3 regions of the Brevibacillus choshinensis genome follow, and region 1 is predicted to be linked to each of the others. Evidence: riboswitches for the same ligand, from Rfam matches in the RefSeq annotation. Region 1 holds a riboswitch; each other region holds the start of a gene.
What was found. Region 1 has a riboswitch for thiamine pyrophosphate ahead of thiS (sulfur carrier protein ThiS). Riboswitches for the same ligand answer to the same signal wherever they lie in the genome.
Positions count from the first base shown of each region.

Region 2: linked by a shared signal. The riboswitch ahead of thiC (phosphomethylpyrimidine synthase ThiC) and the one ahead of thiS (sulfur carrier protein ThiS) in region 1 are both predicted to bind thiamine pyrophosphate.
Region 3: linked by a shared signal. The riboswitch ahead of thiO (glycine oxidase ThiO) and the one ahead of thiS (sulfur carrier protein ThiS) in region 1 are both predicted to bind thiamine pyrophosphate.

Region 1 covers NZ_CP069127.1:3,117,261-3,122,972, reverse strand. The annotation lists gene JNE38_RS15735 (alanyl-tRNA editing protein) at 1-1,074, shown strand, start outside; gene kapB (kinase-associated lipoprotein KapB) at 1,123-1,503, shown strand; TPP riboswitch at 1,545-1,655, shown strand; gene thiS (sulfur carrier protein ThiS) at 1,881-2,084, shown strand; gene JNE38_RS15720 (thiazole synthase) at 2,090-2,860, shown strand; gene JNE38_RS15715 (acetylornithine deacetylase) at 2,862-4,151, shown strand; gene tenA (thiaminase II) at 4,156-4,827, shown strand; gene JNE38_RS15705 (ABC transporter ATP-binding protein) at 4,821-5,597, shown strand; gene JNE38_RS15700 (ABC transporter permease) at 5,597-5,712, shown strand, end outside.
Region 2 covers NZ_CP069127.1:3,616,870-3,622,581, forward strand. The annotation lists gene ylbJ (sporulation integral membrane protein YlbJ) at 1-103, shown strand, start outside; gene coaD (pantetheine-phosphate adenylyltransferase) at 107-592, opposite strand; gene rsmD (16S rRNA (guanine(966)-N(2))-methyltransferase RsmD) at 600-1,214, opposite strand; gene JNE38_RS18250 (hypothetical protein) at 1,658-1,801, shown strand; gene JNE38_RS18255 (non-homologous end joining protein Ku) at 1,935-2,888, shown strand; TPP riboswitch at 3,015-3,129, shown strand; gene thiC (phosphomethylpyrimidine synthase ThiC) at 3,279-5,063, shown strand; gene JNE38_RS18265 (hypothetical protein) at 5,090-5,260, shown strand; gene JNE38_RS18270 (glycosyl hydrolase family 18 protein) at 5,326-5,712, opposite strand, start outside.
Region 3 covers NZ_CP069127.1:814,312-820,023, forward strand. The annotation lists gene JNE38_RS04295 (ABC transporter ATP-binding protein) at 1-356, opposite strand, end outside; gene JNE38_RS04300 (efflux RND transporter periplasmic adaptor subunit) at 388-1,665, opposite strand; partial or broken gene JNE38_RS04305 (glucose-6-phosphate isomerase) at 1,863-3,212, shown strand; gene JNE38_RS31050 (excisionase family DNA-binding protein) at 3,228-3,452, shown strand; TPP riboswitch at 3,527-3,639, shown strand; gene thiO (glycine oxidase ThiO) at 3,772-4,875, shown strand; gene JNE38_RS04315 (hypothetical protein) at 4,991-5,712, shown strand, end outside.

The DNA of each region.
Region 1 (5,712 bases):
CAGCCATCTGATCAAGGGAAACTTGGCGGGATCCGTGTCATGGATGTGGAAGAAGTGGATGGAGAGATTCGCCATCGACTGTCAGATCCATTGCCGGAGAACGTGACACAAGTAGAGGGCCAGATTGACTGGGACCGCCGATTTGATCATATGCAGCAGCACGCGGGACAGCACATCTTGTCCGCTGCGTTCTTGGAAGTGGCGGGTGCAGAGACGCTGGCCTTTCATTTGGGCAAAGAGCGTGTCACGATTGACGTGAGACTGGATGATTTAAAAGAGGAACTCTGGGAGAGCGTCGAACAGAGAGCCAACCAGATCGTACTGGAGAACCGCCCGATCTCTGCCAGATTCGTGGATGATGAAGAACTGGCGACGTTGCCTTTGAAGAAGCAGCCGACCGTGACGGAAAACGTTCGCGTGGTCATCATTCCCGAATTCGATTACAATCCATGCGGTGGTACGCACCCGGCACATACCGGGGAAGTCGGCATGATCAAAATCTTGGGGTGGGAACGTCATCGGGGGAACATTCGTCTGGAGTTTATTTGTGGATGGCGCGCCTTGCGAGACTATACGAAAAAGCAAGCTGCAGTCAGGGAAGTGTCGAAGCTGCTGATGACCAGTGATTCAGAAGTGATCGCGCAGACGCAGAGACTGATTGCGGAGCGAGATGCGTTGAAACAGAGCTTGCAGGAGAAGGAGAAAGTTCTGCTGGAGGGAGAAGTCCGCCAGCAGCTGGAGCGAGCAAGCCAAGTCGGTCCTGTACGAATCGTGCAGCAAACCTTTACAGACAAAACCATTCAACAGCTCCAGCAATTCGCCCAGCAAGCTGTCGCGCAAGCTCCTGATGTCGTTTGCCTATTGGCCGCGACAGGAGAAAAACTGCAGCTTGTATTTGCCAGGGGACCCCAAGTCGACGTGGCAGTCAATCAGCTGATGAAGGATACGCTTCCCCTCGTCGAAGGACGGGGCGGGGGAAATCCAGCCATGGCACAAGGCGGTGGACAACCGAGCTTGCCTGCGGAAGAAGTGCTGGCTCATGCTCGCAGACAGCTGGAAGCTGCGCTGGCCTAAACCGGTAGAATGGAAGCATGGGCAATGCAAAAGGAGGAATTTAGGTTCATGTGGAACCCGGGAGATATTGTACGTGTGACCCAAAAAACAGGAGAGTATATCACTGAGGTGTTGGAAATCCATGATGCCAAGCTGCTGGTAAAGGTCTTGGCCGTCACGAAATTTCCTACCCAAGGAGATTTGCATACTTCCTATGAAGTGGACGTCCCCTTGTTTCACCAACGTCCGGCCTTGTCCTACCAAGAAAAATTCATGGTATTTAGCAACGCGGTCACGAGGTATAACGGCATGATTCCGGATTACCGAGAGTCTGTGCGTGTAGCCATGGAGCGCGAAATGGAGAAAATGAGAAAGATGTCTCAGTGGGCTGCTCGCTGTCTGCTTGAGCTGGAAGCCCTGCACAAGGAAACCTTTACAAATTCAAAATAGAGTGTTACTGTAGAACTCGAATGAACGACAATTGAATACGATGACTACCAAGCGGGAGCCGAGCGACGTCGGCTGAGATTGTAACGAGGGTGTTACTGACCGTTGAACCTGATCTGGGTCATGCCAGCGGAGGAAGAGGTATAACGAATCGTTATAAAACCAAACCATCCACGGCGGATGGTTTTTTTATAAAAACGATCTGCGTGATGATAGGGAAGACGGCTTCTTCTGTTTTGCTGGGTGAAATCCAGCAGTGGGAGGAGTCGTTTTTTTGTACTATCGGAAGTATTAAAACTTAAGGCTGATAGTATAAGCGCAACCAAGTCTGCACCAAAAAGCTTGGTGCAGCCAGGTTTCTAATGGATGGGAGGAATACGATGGTAGTTACGCTCAATGGAAAAAAGGTAGAACTGGCAGAAGAGATCAGGACGATCCGTGCCCTGCTCGCCTCATACCAGCTGCAGGAGAAAATCGTGGTAGTGGAACAAAACGGTGACATCATCGACCGTACACGCTACGAAGAATCACCGATTGCAGATGGAGATCGCATAGAAATCGTTCACTTTGTTGGAGGAGGATGATCATCATGGATACATGGAAAATTGGCCCTTACGAATTTCATTCCCGTTTGCTTTTGGGAACAGGGAAGTTTGCGGATTTAGAGACACAAGGCAAGGCGGTAGATGTTTCGGAGGCAGAAATCCTGACGTTTGCGATTCGCCGACTGAATTTGGAAAATCCGCAGGAGCCTAACTTTTTGGAACAGCTCGACTTGAATAAATACACGCTGCTGCCAAACACGGCGGGAGCCTATACCGCGGAGGAAGCAGTTCGCATCGCGCGCTTGGCAAAAGCATCCGGACTATGCGACATGATCAAGGTCGAAGTGATCGGGGACCCCAAAACCCTATTGCCTGATCCGATCGGAACTCTGGAAGCTTCCAAAATTTTGGTTGAAGAAGGTTTTATCGTTCTGACTTACACGAATGATGATCCAATCCTCGCTCGCCGACTTCAGGAAGTGGGCGTTCATGCAGTCATGCCAGGAGCTTCTCCAATCGGTTCCGGCCAAGGAATTGTCAATGAAAATAATCTCCGTTTCATTATCGAAGATGCAAAAGTGCCGATCATTGTCGATGCAGGCATCGGGGCGCCGGCCGATTGCGCGAAAGCGATGGAGCTGGGTGCAGATGGCGTGCTCTTGAATACAGCCGTAGCTTTGGCGGACAATCCCGTGCTCATGGCAGAAGCGATGAAGCTGGGTGTGGAAGCAGGACGCAAAGGGTTCCTGGCTGGACGCATTGCGAAAAAACGGTATGCGTCTGCGAGCAGCCCGACCGAAGGGATGATTGAGTAGCATGAGAGGGCTCGCGGCAGCAGTCGAGGCTATCGCCAACCGAGGGGACGAACTGTTTGACTTGCTGGGCAAGCTGGTGTCACAGCCAACCGTGAGTCCCCCGGCTCGCAACAGTGAGCAGGCCCAGAGCTTGATTGCGGGGGAGCTGCAGGAAATGGGCTTTGACATCGATCGATGGCCCGTGTATCCCGGTGACGATAATGTCGTGGGACGACTGCCGGGAACTGCTTCAGAAGAGTCCAAGAGCTTGATCATCAATGGCCATATCGACGTCGCGGAAGTAGGAGATGACACGGGATGGACGTATCCGCCATTTACGTTGACGACAGGACCGGACGGCAGATGGTACGGTCGCGGGGTGGCAGATATGAAAGGCGGATTGGCTGCCAGCTTGTTTGCCATCAAAATGCTGCGAGAGCATGGCGTCGAACTAAAGGGAGATCTTCTCTTCCAGTCGGTCATCGGTGAAGAAGCCGGAGAAGCTGGGACCCTCGTGGCAATTGAGCGAGGCTACAGCGCCGACTACGCCGTTGTCGTCGATACGAGCAATCTGCATATGCAAGGGCAAGGCGGAGTCATCACAGGCTGGATTACGATTGAGAGCCCGACGACCTTGCATGATGGGATGCGGGCCAAAACCATCCATGCCGGCGGGCGCGTCCACGGTGCTTCGGCGATTGAAAAGATGATGAAAATCATCGCATCCTTGCAAGAGCTGGAACGTCACTGGGCCGTCATGAAAACCTATCCCGGATTCGCACCTGGGAGCAATACGATTAATCCTGCTGTGATCGAAGGCGGAAGACATGCCGCTTTTATCGCCGACAAGTGTGCGCTGTGGATTTCGGTCCATTTTTATCCAGACGAATCCTACGAAGACATCATTCGCCAGATCGAGGATCATGTTTGCCGTGCTGCGTCTGCTGATGTGTGGTTACGCGAGAATCCACCGACGTTTCGCTGGGGAGGTCGTTCCATGATCGAGGAGCGAGGTGAAATTTTCCCCTCCCTCGAAGTAGACCGCAGCCATCCCGGACTAGCTGCGCTGCAAAACGCTTACGAAGCTCAGGTCAAGCGAGCTCCTGTTTTGGACATGTCTCCTACGGTGACCGACGCAGGCTGGTTTGCGCACGCAGGAATCCCTGCTGTCCTGTTCGGCCCTGGAGAGCTCGCGCATGCGCACGCGGTGGATGAATCCATCGATCCCGAGCAGCTGATTCAATTCGCTCAAGTGATGGCTCGATTTATCGCCGAGTGGTGCAACACGAAAAAGGAAGCAAAGGAGTGGTAGGAGCATGAGCACGTTTACGGAACGTCTGTGGAAGCATGTCGCACCCATTTGGGAGAAGACGCATCAGCATCCGTTTGTGACCGGGCTTGGGGACGGCACGTTGCCCGTAGAGTCATTTGCCTTTTACATGAAGCAAGACTACGTCTATCTGATTGATTACGCCAAGATCTTTGCCATCGCGAGCACCAAGGCTCATGATCTGGAGACGAGCGCCAAGTTTGCAGGGTTGCAAGAAGCCACACTGAACGGAGAAATGGCTTTGCATCGCCAATACGCCGAACGGTTTGGCATCTCCCGCGAAGAGCTGGAAGCAACCGAACCCTCATTCGTCATGATCGCGTATACCAGCTATATGCTGAAGGTTGCTCACCAAGGCTCCTTGGCCGAATTGGTCAGTGCTGTCCTCCCTTGCATGTGGGGATACTGGGAAATCGGTAAGAAGCTGGCCAAAGTGGAAGGCGCGATGAACCATGAATGGTACGGAGAATGGGTGCGCACCTACAGCTCTGAGGAGTTCGGGGAGCTGGCCGCCTGGTTGATCGGTCTGATGGACCAGCTGGCAGAGGGTAAAAGTGAACAGGAACTCGCGAGACTCGAAGAGCATTTCCTGACCACCTCCAAAATGGAGTACTTGTTCTGGGACATGGCTTATCGAAAGGAAATGTGGCCGTGCTAGACAGACTGGCCTTCTCAGGCGTTCGTTTTTCCTACGGTGATCAGCCCATTCTCCACGATTTTGACATTCATGTAGGAAAAGGCGAATTCATCAGCCTGATCGGACCCAGCGGAATCGGAAAAAGCACGCTGTTTCAGCTGGTGGCAGGTCTCTTGCACCCACAGCTGGGAACCATCACCTTAAACGGAGCTCCGATGGAGAAGCGGTTGGGGATGGTGGGGTACATGCCTCAAAGAGACGCGCTGCTCCCGTGGCGTACGGTCGTGGAAAACGCAGCACTCCCTCTGGAGATTCATGGCGTTGCCAAAAAAGAGGCGCAAGCGAAAGTTCGCCTTGAGCTGCCCCGCTATGGCTTGTCCGAGTGGGCGGATGCATACCCCTCAGAGCTATCCGGCGGTATGCGGCAGCGCGTGTCTTTCCTGCGTGCACTGCTTTCTGGAACTGACCTGATGCTTTTGGATGAACCGTTCAGCTCGCTTGATGGAATTACGCGGATGGAGATGCAGGAGTGGCTGATGGAGATGTGGCAGGAGACCGGCAGCACCATGCTGATGATTACCCATGACATCGATGAAGCCATTTTACTCGCCGATCGCGTGATTGTCTTGACGGGTAAGCCGATCGAAAAGCCAGTCGAGCTCGTGGTGAATCTCGAGCGCCCGCGTACCACTGCCTTTCGAAATCGTGCCGAATTCCTCTCCTTGCGTGAAGAAATCTGGGAGCTGCTGCGTAAAAACGTCGCGAAGCAGTCGAGTGGGAGGGAAGCGTAATGGACAGGTGGGGTCGAGGGATCTGGTTTGCCATCTCCATTGTGCTCTTCCTGATCGTATGGGAAGCAGGGTGTCGGCTGCTGAACGTGCCATCCTTTATTTTGCCGCCGCCAAG
Region 2 (5,712 bases), 500 kb from region 1:
GGATACGTTTTGGCATTCCAGCTTGCTCGCTCTTGGAGTCGCCGTTTTATTGCTGTTGGCAAGCGTCTTGTTCCGGCGGATCAGGCCTAACCGCATGCGCTAATGCTTACTCTTTCGCATTCATCTTGGCCATCAGCGCCCGCTCAACGGCAGGTGGCACCAAATCCTTCACACTTGCCTGGTAGCTGGCCACTTCCTTCACGATGCTTGAGCTCAGGTAGGAGTACTGATTGCTCGTCATCATGAAAAATGTCTCCACTTCTTCATTCAGCTTCTTGTTGATAGAAGCAACCTGCATTTCGTATTCAAAATCAGACACAGCGCGCAATCCCCGGATAATGACCTGGGCATTGCGCTTTTTCATGTAATCGATCAAAAGACCGTCAAACGAATCCACTTCCACATTGCCCAAATCGGCAGTTACTTGCCGCAGAAGCTCCACCCGTTCTTCCACACTGAACAAGGACTTCTTCTTTGCGTTGATCAAAACGGCAACGATCACCTTGTCAAACACTTTCGACCCGCGCGTGATAATATCGAGATGACCGTACGTAACCGGATCAAAACTCCCTGAACAAACCGCAATGGTCATGACTCACTCATCCTTCCTCGGATTGCGCTGCTTCACCTGTCGATTCGTCTGATTCTTCCTCTTGGGATTCACGATCAAAGTAGTACAAGGTCACAGCCGTATCGCCGTATGTCGAGGCACGATCCTGTACGCAATCGCCAATCTCTTCCGGCAGTTTGACACCGACGTCGTGCTCGGCGATAATCCAAGCCCCTTCCGCCAGCATATTCAGATCTTGCAGCTGCTGGATTTCTTCCGCAATTTTTTGATGGGCGTACGGAGGATCGAGAAACACGAGATCAAACGCTTGTTTCCGTGTCGCCAACGTACGGATCGCCCGGTCGGCATCCATTCGATACAGATCTGCCTGTTGTTCCAGTCTGCAAGCAGCCAAATTTTGTTTGACGACAGCAAAGGCCTTTGCATCCCGTTCGACAAAAACGGCACGCTCCGCTCCTCTGCTCAACGCTTCAATGCCCAACCCGCCGGTACCGGCATACAAATCCAATGCCCAACCGCCGTCAAAATAAGGACCGATCATGTTAAAAATCGATTCTTTCACTTTGTCAGTCGTTGGCCGAGTTCCTTTTCCCGGAACAGCCGTCAACCGACGTCCTTTGTGTTCACCCGCGATGACCCGCATTCGTTTTCACCTGTCAATTCCAATTATGTATTCGTTCTTGTTGCAGGAAGACCCAAGAATGATTTCATACTATCACAACTGGTAGTACGCGTAAAATTGCAAGTGGAAATTTTATGCTGCCCTGGATGTATACAAGGCCAACAATTGGGAAATGCTTATGGATAGCGACGCAACGGTGTCGCTGACAACCGCGGAGAAGACTTACGTTTCCCCATAAGCTCTTCCTCCGGTTTCTCCTCTCCCATAATTGAAAGGCGGTTCACTTTGGCGCACGGCGTGTCTGATAGGAGCATTCCGTGCCATCTCTCCCCGTGAGGGAGGAGTTGAACAGCTGCCTCATCGCCTTGTGGTGATGGGGTATTTTTTTTGTCTTCGGGCACGATAAAAGGCAGGGTGTACCTCGTACAGCCACCCAGATCCTTTCCGAATAGGAGTGAATGACCTTGGCCGAAAAACAACCTTCCAAGCAAAAGCTCGAAGCATCGGAAGCCCAATCCATCGCAGATCGCACGGGAGAAGGCGTAGAGCAAGCGAGACAAATGCAATCCGAAGCCGATCAATCCGACATCATCAAACACGGACAATAAAGGGTGCCAGCCAGCCGTACTTCCAACGGCTGGCTTTTTTATCTGCTGAGATCCCCCTCACCTGCATTTTCCTTGGCGCACCTGTCGCGCGCAGCAAATACTAAAAAGCAAAGGCGCAGACTGGAGGAATGTCATGCATACGGTATGGAAAGGCTCGATCAGCTTTGGTCTGGTGAATATCCCCGTCAAAATGTTTACGGCAACTGAGGAGCGCGATATCCGCTTTCGCCAGCTCCACAAGGAATGCCATACGCCCATAAAATACACCAAGATGTGTCCCCACTGCCAGCGCGAACTCGAAGCCAGCGAGATCGTCCGCGGTTACGAATACGAAAAAGGGCATTTTGTCATCATCGACGATTCGGATCTGGAAGCCATTACGCCGGAAACCAGAAGGGCGATTGAAATTCTCGATTTCGTCGATTTGAAAGATATCGACCCGATCTACTTTGACAAAAGCTATTTTCTCTCCCCCCAGGAAACCGGCGATAAAGCCTATTCCCTTCTGCGCGCTGCCATGGAGGAGACGGGAAAGATCGCAGTCGCCCAGGTAACCATGCGCAATCGGCAGAGCCTGGCAGTCGTGCGCTTGTATGAGCATTGCATCATGCTGGAGACCATTTTTTACCCCGATGAGGTTCGTCCCGTGAGCCAAGTACCTGCCCTTCCGGATTTTAACGTTGCCTTGTCGGAAAATGAGCTGAAAATGGCCACGGAACTCATCAACAACATGACGGTCCCATTCGAACCAGGCAAGTATACGGACGAGTATCGGGCCGAGCTGCAGGCAATGATCGAGAAAAAGCTGGAGGGGCAAGAGATTGCTACGTCCCCTGCCGTACCGCGCACCAATGTCATCGATCTCATGCAAGCGCTGCGGGAAAGCCTCGAAGCGACTGGCGGAAATGGACCTGGTCCGATCAAGCTCGAGCCCGAACCGACGCCTGAGCCTGTGAAAAAGAAGACCGGCCGTAAACAGACCGCTGCAGCCCCAAAAGAGGCGGCCCCCGTCCAAAAGGCTGCAGGCGACACGACAGCCGGTTCCACCACCAAGACGCTGCGGAGAAAGAAAACAACAACCGTATGACAAGAGAAGAAAGACCAAAACCTGTCCGGCATGGACAGGTTTTTTGGTATGGGTCACACCTTCCTTTCTCAAACTTTTACTTGAAAATAGAAATGGGTGCCTGTATGCTAATCATGAAATCGATCAAGTACATAGCACGGGAGCTTGGGAATAACCAGGCTGAGAGGATGGCTGATTTGCCATCGACCGTTGAACCTGAACTGGGTAATGCCAGCGGAGGAATTGTCATAAACGACACGATCAGAACGTGTATCTTTAGGATACCCGTATCTGTTCTTCTCTCGCGTCTGGCGTCGCATGCTCCCATGCGGCGCTTTTTCATGGCGCGGGGATTCTTTCGCCTCCCGCAAGGTTCGCGCATTGTGCAACCATGACCAAGGAGGTTTTCTTATGCCCCACACATCCAGCACCCCCCCGTTTCAACTGTCACCAGTCGTATCCTTTCCAGGCAGCAAAAAAGTCTACGCGAGCGGAAGCAGACCTGATATTCGCGTCCCCATGAGAGAAATATCCTTGCATCCTTCTGAAGGACCGACGGGAGAGGTACCCAATCCCCCTCTCCGCGTCTATGACACCAGCGGAGAATACACCCGAGAAGGCTATGTTCCTGACAGTTCCCGCGGTCTTCCCCCTTTGCGTTCACGCTGGATCGAAGAGCGGGAGGATACAGAAGCCTACGAGGGGCGGCCCATCCAGCTTCGCGACAACGGCATTCGAAACGAAAATCGCCTGCATGAGGTCCCCTCTTTCCCACACGAAGGTCATCACCCCCTGCGAGCCAAGCAGGGAAAACCCGTCACTCAGCTTCACTACGCGAAAAGTGGCATCGTGACACCCGAGATGGAATTTGTCGCACTGCGTGAAGGAGTCGATCCCGATTTTGTACGTGAAGAAATCGCCAGGGGCAGAGCCATCATTCCCGTCAATATCAACCACCCAGAGAGCGAGCCCATGATCATCGGACGGAACTTCCACGTCAAGGTGAACGCCAACATCGGCACTTCTGCCGTCACCTCATCCATTGGAGAAGAAGTGGAAAAGATGATGTGGTCGGTTCGTTGGGGAGCGGACACGATTATGGACCTGTCTACAGGAGCACATATCCACACCACACGTGAATGGATCATCCGCAACAGCCCTGTCCCGGTCGGTACGGTCCCGATCTATCAGGCTTTGGAAAAAGTGAACGGCAAGGCGGAGGACCTGACTTGGGAGATCTATCGCGACACGCTGATCGAACAGGCAGAGCAAGGCGTAGACTACTTCACCATCCACGCCGGCGTCCTGCTCCGCTATATCCCCCTCACAGCCAAACGGGTGACAGGCATCGTCTCGCGCGGCGGTTCCATCCTGGCTGCATGGTGCCTGGCCCATCATAAAGAAAACTTCCTGTACACTCATTTTGAGGAAATTTGCGAAATTCTCAAAGCGTATGATATCGCTGTTTCGCTAGGAGACGGCTTGAGACCCGGATCGATCGCCGACGCCAACGACGAGGCGCAATTTGCCGAGCTGGAGACGCTAGGAGAATTGACGAAAATCGCATGGGAGCACGATGTGCAAGTTATGATCGAAGGCCCTGGACATGTACCGATGCATCAAATCAAAGAAAACATGGATAAACAGTTGACGATTTGCCATGAAGCCCCTTTCTACACACTCGGACCGCTGACCACCGATATCGCGCCAGGCTATGATCACATTACCTCGGCCATTGGGGCTGCCATGATCGGATGGTTTGGTACGGCCATGCTCTGCTACGTGACTCCCAAGGAACACCTCGGCTTGCCGAACAAGGAAGACGTACGCAATGGCTTGATCGCCTACAAAATCGCCGCGCATGCCGCCGATCTGGCAAAGGGGCACCCTCGAGCAAAGCAACGCGACGATGCCCTGTCCAAGGCACGCTTTGAATTCCGCTGGGTGGATCAATTTAACCTCTCGCTCGATCCTGAACGAGCGCGTGAGTACCACGATGAAACGCTGCCTGCAGAAGGTGCCAAATCAGCCCACTTTTGCTCGATGTGCGGACCTAAGTTTTGCAGCATGCGCATTACGCAGGATATTCGTGCGTACGCGCAGGTTAGGCAATTGAGCGAGGAAGCAGCGCTTGAAGAAGGGTTGCAGGAAAAAGCCGACGAGTTTCGCAAGGGCGGCAGCCGCATTTATAAGTAATGCATGCGAAAGGGAGGCAGTACCTGATGGAAGAAGCGTTCAGGCTGCGGGAAGAAATCGCGCGCCTTCAAGAAGCGATCCAGGAGCATCAACGCCAGCTCCTCGATTTGCAAAAAAGCTGCACACACCAGTTTCAAGAGTCCTCTCTCGCGCGAACGTGCGTGAAGTGCTCGCTAACCGAGAGCCTCTATTATTGACAAGGATGGAACGGCAAAAAGACCGAAGAGCCTCTCTCTTCGGTCTTTCTTTGCCACAACGGCTATCACTCATTCATAAAGCGGACACTTTCCCGACTCAAGCCGCCCAGACGCCACAAGGCTAGATTGTGGTACCCTTCACTTGAAATCACATTCGCCCAGGTCTTCAGCGTCGTCTCATCCGCATACCAGACCGTGTGCTTCTGTTTCTTTTCGTCTACATATTGAAAATGGATGCTGCCGCTCGCATTATCTCGTCTAGGCACCTCCACACTCGATTTCGCAAGCCCAGCAGCTTGCTCCTCGGTTACCGCTTTTACCTCTCCCGATTCCGACCAGTCAAACCCGCCAGCCGCGAGGGCGATGACCTTCTCTCCCGGCACTGTCTTCATGCGGGCTGCCAGCTCCATAATAAAGGAACGGTCTGCCTTGGGTCCTGGCCCGCTCTGAGT
Region 3 (5,712 bases), 2.3 Mb from region 1:
CGCCGCTCAGAACGGCTGATGTTCGCGTACATCATCGGAAGCTCTACGTTGTGCAGAGAGGTGGAGCGAGCCAATAAATTGAAGGATTGAAAGACGAAGCCGATCTTCTGATTGCGCACGTGCGCCAATTGCTTGTCCTTGAGACTGCTGATTTCGATTCCATCGAGTGCATACGTCCCGCTATCCGGGCGATCCAGACAGCCGAGCATGTTCATGAACGTCGATTTTCCCGAACCGGATGGTCCCATGATGGCGACGAACTCCCCTTTTTCCACCAGCAAGGAGACGCCTTTTAAGATGGGCAGCGTCGAATCCCCCGTCATGTATGATTTCGTCAAGCCTTCTACGAGTAGCATAATCGGCTGACCTCCTTTCCTCGCAAAGTGGTTACAAGCCCATCGAAGCGGAGCCTGACAACGGCATGACAGGGGTTCCTTCTGCCATTCCTTCGACCGGGCTCAGGATGATTTGCTCGTCGCCGTTCAGACCGCTGCGAATATGGGAAAAGAGTTCGTTTTCCATGCCGGTTTCGACTTTCTGCTTTTTGGCCAGGCCATTTGCAGCCACCCAAACAAAGGTGCTGCCATCCGTGTCCTGCTGGATAGATTCGATCGGGACCTGCAGTGCGTTATCGATTTTCTCTACGGTGATGTTGATGTCTACGTGAAAGCCCGGCTTCAGGGCAGCGATATCAGTCGAGGTAGGCTCCAGTGTCACTTTGACACGTGTTTTTTCTCCCTGACCGGAGCCGCTTTGCGTCGTCGTCGCGATCGGTGCGATGCGGGAGACCTTCGCGCCCAGCTTATGCTTGCCCAGGGTGGTTCCTTCGATGACCGCGCTCTGTCCGAGCCCCAGCTTGCTTACATCCGATTCATTAATATCCGCTTCGATCAACAAATGGTCCAAATTGGCGAGCGTGAGGATTTCCGTTCCCTTATTGACGTATTGGCCGTTGTCTGCAGCCCGTGCGATCACCGTGCCGTCTGTTGGAGCCACAACGACGCTTTGGATGCGTTCTTTATCGAGCTGTCCCTTTTCCACCAGCAGCTTGTTGATTTGCGCCTGCTGGGAAGCGATCTCTTCCTTGCGAGGTCCCTTTTGCCGAAGCGCAAGCTGTTGTTTGGCGACATTCAAGGTCGAGAGGGACGAATCTACTGCCGATTTGGCTTTGTCCAATTCCTGCTCCGTGGCGGCACCCGAGACGTGCAGTTGGCTGATCCGGTCGTACTCTCGTTTGTTCATATCGTACTCCCGTTCGGCTTGCGACAGGCGTTCTCGCTCCTGCGCCACTTCTTCCGGTTCGTTTCCTGCCTGGACTTTGGCGAGGTTGGCCCTAGCCAGCTCCAGCTGCGCTTCCAGATCCAGAATCCTGCTTTCGACATCGGAGGTATCTATTTTTCCGATGATCTGTCCCTTTTTGACCTTGTCGCCTTCCTTGACGGAAAATTCGTGCAAGGTACCCGTGACGTTTGCGAACAGCTTTTGCTTGTCCTCTACAGCGACGACCCCCGACGTCAGGATTTTGCTTTCCAATGCTGATTTGGTCGCGGATCCGATGGTCACTGGCAAACCCATTGCCTGTTTGGAGCCCATCAGGTTCATCAGGGCGACTCCCGCGACCAAAACCACAGCGGCGGAACCGATGATCCACCAACGTTTTTTCATAGTCATTCTCCTTGGGTGTTTTTTCAATTTCTGGTTATTTCGTTTCCCGAAGGTTTTACGGAATCGCAGGCGAAAGGTAACGGACATGCCGAAACGTTCACATTCCAGTCACATTTTGTTATGTTTTGGCGGAATGTACTTTCTGCCGATTTTGCGTGATAAGATAGGAAATAGATGACGTTCCTGGGAGGGGAGCCATGAACCAAGCGATTCGTTTTGACTATTCCAACGCTCTTGCTTTTGTCAGACCACATGAATGGGAGCTGCTCGCTCCAGCGATTGGACAAGCGCATGAGATGCTGCACAAAAAGACAGGACCAGGCAGAGATTTTCTAGGGTGGGTAGATTTACCCGAACAGTACGACCGCATCGAATTCAACCGGATTCGGCAAGCGGCAGCACGCATTCAGTCTGATTCAGATGTGCTTTTGGTGATAGGAATCGGTGGTTCTTACTTGGGGGCCAAGGCGGTGCTGGATATTTTGGGACACAGCTTTTACAATCTGCTGCCCAAGTCCAAGCGGCGCGCCCCGGAAATATATTTTGTCGGAAACAACATCAGTCCCGTCTACATTTCCCACTTGATGGACGTCCTGGAAGACAAGCAAGTCTCGATCAACGTCATTTCCAAATCAGGCACGACGACAGAGCCTGCAATCGCTTTTCGCCTGCTGCGCGACTGGCTGGTCGGGAAGTACGGACGGGACGAAGCGAAAAAGCGGATCTACATCACCACGGATAAGGCAAAGGGTGCCTTGAAAAAGCTGGCCGACGAAGAAGGGTATGAGAGCTTTGTGATCCCGGACGACGTCGGAGGCAGGTATTCCGTGCTGACGGCTGTGGGCTTGCTCCCCATCGCTGTGAGTGGAGCCGACCTGGATGCGCTCATGCAAGGAGCTGCGGATGCGAGGGCGCAGTACATGGTGAACGATCTGCTGGAAAATCCATGCTATCAGTATGCGGCGATACGCAACGCCCTGTATCGAAAAGGGAAGACGGTGGAGCTGTTGGTCAGCTACGAGCCGCAATTCCGCTATTTCTCCGAGTGGTGGAAACAGCTTTTCGGAGAGTCCGAGGGCAAGGACGGGAAGGGGATTTTTCCTGCTTCTGCGGAATTCTCAACGGACCTTCATTCGATGGGCCAGTACATACAGGATGGCATGCGGCAATTGTTTGAAACAGTCATTTCCGTAACGACGCCATCTGTCGATGTAACCGTGCAGGAAGATCCCGCGGATGCCGATGGACTTAACTTCCTGACGGGCAAACAGATGGGGTATGTCAATAAAAAGGCTTTCGAAGGTACAGTATTGGCACACGTGGATGGAGGCGTGCCCAACCTTTTGGTGGAAATACCGAAAGCGACGGCGTACTATCTGGGCGCTCTGATCTACTTTTTTGAAAAAGCGTGCGGGATCAGTGGCTATTTACTGGGCGTCAATCCGTTCGACCAACCCGGGGTGGAGGCTTACAAGGCCAACATGTTTGCTTTGCTAGGCAAGCCGGGCTACGAACGGCAGAAAGCGGAACTGGAGGCTAGATTGAAAGAGAACAAGACGTATTTGACCGTATCCGAAACGGCGGAATATCTGGAGCTGCCGGAGGCGTTCATTCAGGAAAAAATCAAGGAAGGCCGGATTCGGACGGTTCATGACGGGAATGAATATTTGATCAACAAAGAACAGTTCAGGCATCATCTGGAGGAGCTGCGCCGCTTGCGGGAGTGGGAGGAAGCATCTCGCCACGAGCCGATTCCGGAAAGCTATGATGTCAAGGACGAGGATTAACGGACTTTCAGACCGATTTTTACTTGTCAGATCAGTAGATAGAAGTCTATACTGGTCAGTGAAAATGACATAACGAAAGCAACTTGGGGAGTCCTTCACGCGGGGCTGAGAGGATGGCAGCGACGACCATCGACCCATTGCACCTGATCCGGATCATGCCGGCGCAGGGATGTGGTTGCGAGCGAACAACGCTATTGTATTTTTTGTATTGCGTATGAGCCCACCTTTTCCTGCGAGGAAAATCGGTGGGCTTTTTCACTTTCGGGATGTTTAGGTTCACATTCGGCGATAGGGCAGCAAGAGAGAAGGGGAGAGGAATATGAGTGATTGTCTGGTAGTGGGCGGAGGAATTATTGGGCTGAGCGTCGCGTATGAGCTGTCGAAACGGGGGCTGTCGGTCACGCTGGTCGAGCAGGGAGAGTGGGGCGGTCAGGCTTCTTCAGCTGCAGCTGGCATGCTGGCCCCATTAAAAGAATTTGCATCCATGGGCCCGATGCTCGATCTCGGGATGGAGTCTTTGCGGCTGTATCCGCAGTGGGCGCAGGAGCTGGAGGAGCGGGCAGCAGGAGATGTGCAGCTGAGTTTGGAGGGGCTCGTCACCGTTGCTTTGAATGATGCGGAGAGTGAACAGCTAAAGGCCAAGTTTCACTGGCAAAAGGAAGCGGGTCATGATGTCCGCTGGCTGGATGGCAAAGAGCTGCGAGAAGTCGAACCGCTTTTGAGCGAGCAAGTCGTGGCGGGGATCCACTCTCCAGGGGAAGGCCACATCAACAACCGCCTTTTGTTGCGTTCGCTGGTGACTGCCTGCCGGATCCAGGGCGTGCAGCTTTTATCGGGATGCGTCGTCAGTGGGATCGCGGTAAAAGCCGGTCGTGTCATCGGGGTAGAGACGACCTCTGGACCTATTCGGGCAGAGCATACCATCATCGCCTCTGGAGCTTGGGCGGGAATCATGATGCAGATGCTCGACCTTGCCATTCCGGTCAGACCCGTACGAGGACAGATTGCGGCTGTCTCTTCTGTAGGAATTCCTCTGCGAACCGTGATCTTTGGCACATCCGGCTACATCACGCCGAAAAAGGACGGAAAGATCGTCATCGGGGCGACGGAGGATGAGAGCGGCTTCCAACGAGAAGTGACACTGGCAGGGCTCGCGAGTGTTCTAAATGGCGTCATGCCTTATGTGCCAGCCTTGCATGCAGCGGCGTTCCTGGAGGCGTGGGGAGGCTTGCGTCCAGCTACTGCTGACGGAAAACCGCTGCTCGGCCCTGTACCTGGCTGGGAAGGACTCTCGCTCGCCGGGGGCCATTTCCGCAATGGCATTTTGCTCTCCCCTATCACCGCCAAGCGAATGGCCGATTACGTCGAGAGCGGACGAGTGGATCGATTGGAAGCTTTCTTGCCCAGTCGCTTCCTCCCTTGATCCTTCCTTCAGCCCGGCATTCATAAAATGGGCTGGTCTGCATTCGAAAACGGAACACCTCCCCATGGGCACTTGTATATGGTAATAAAGAAACACCAGAAGGGGAGGAGTTTCCATGCAGTCTGAGGACGACAAAAACCTTTATCAGATTGACTTTCAGACAGTCAGCATGATAAAGGATATACGCCATAATGTGCACAACATCGTCAAAGAACACTTGGAGCAAAAAGTGCGCATTGAAGCGATCGACGGACAAATATTTGAAGGCGTGATCGTAGATTTTGACGACCAGAACGTCTATGTCGAAGTGGATGATCCAGACTACGATCCAGACGCAGACTTCATAGATGACGATCAGGTAGAGGAAGTCGCCGGCCGAGAAAGCTACCCGGAGCAGTATCCGTATATGGATGTAGGCATGACGTTCCCGGGCACTCCCTACCAAGGATTCGGTGGATTCGGCAGCAGCAGCAATCCTTACGGCGGCATGGGACCGTTCGGGGGGATGGGGTCTTTTGGGCCGATGGGACCCTATGGACAGATGGGCCCCTATGGACAGATGGGTCCCTATGGACAGATGGGCCCCTACGGACAGATGGGACCCTATGGGCCGATGAGCCCGTTCGGCAGCAGCAGTAATCCATATGGACAGGTCAGTCCTTACGGCAGCAGCAGCTACCCAGGCTATCCCTATGGGAATGAAAATGCGCCCTTTAGTCAAGTCAGTCCATACCATGCAGAGAATGCGCCATTTGGCCAAGTCAGTCCATACCATGCAGAGAATGCCCCATTTGGCCAGGTCAGTCCATACCATTCGGATAAAGGTCAAGTCAGCCC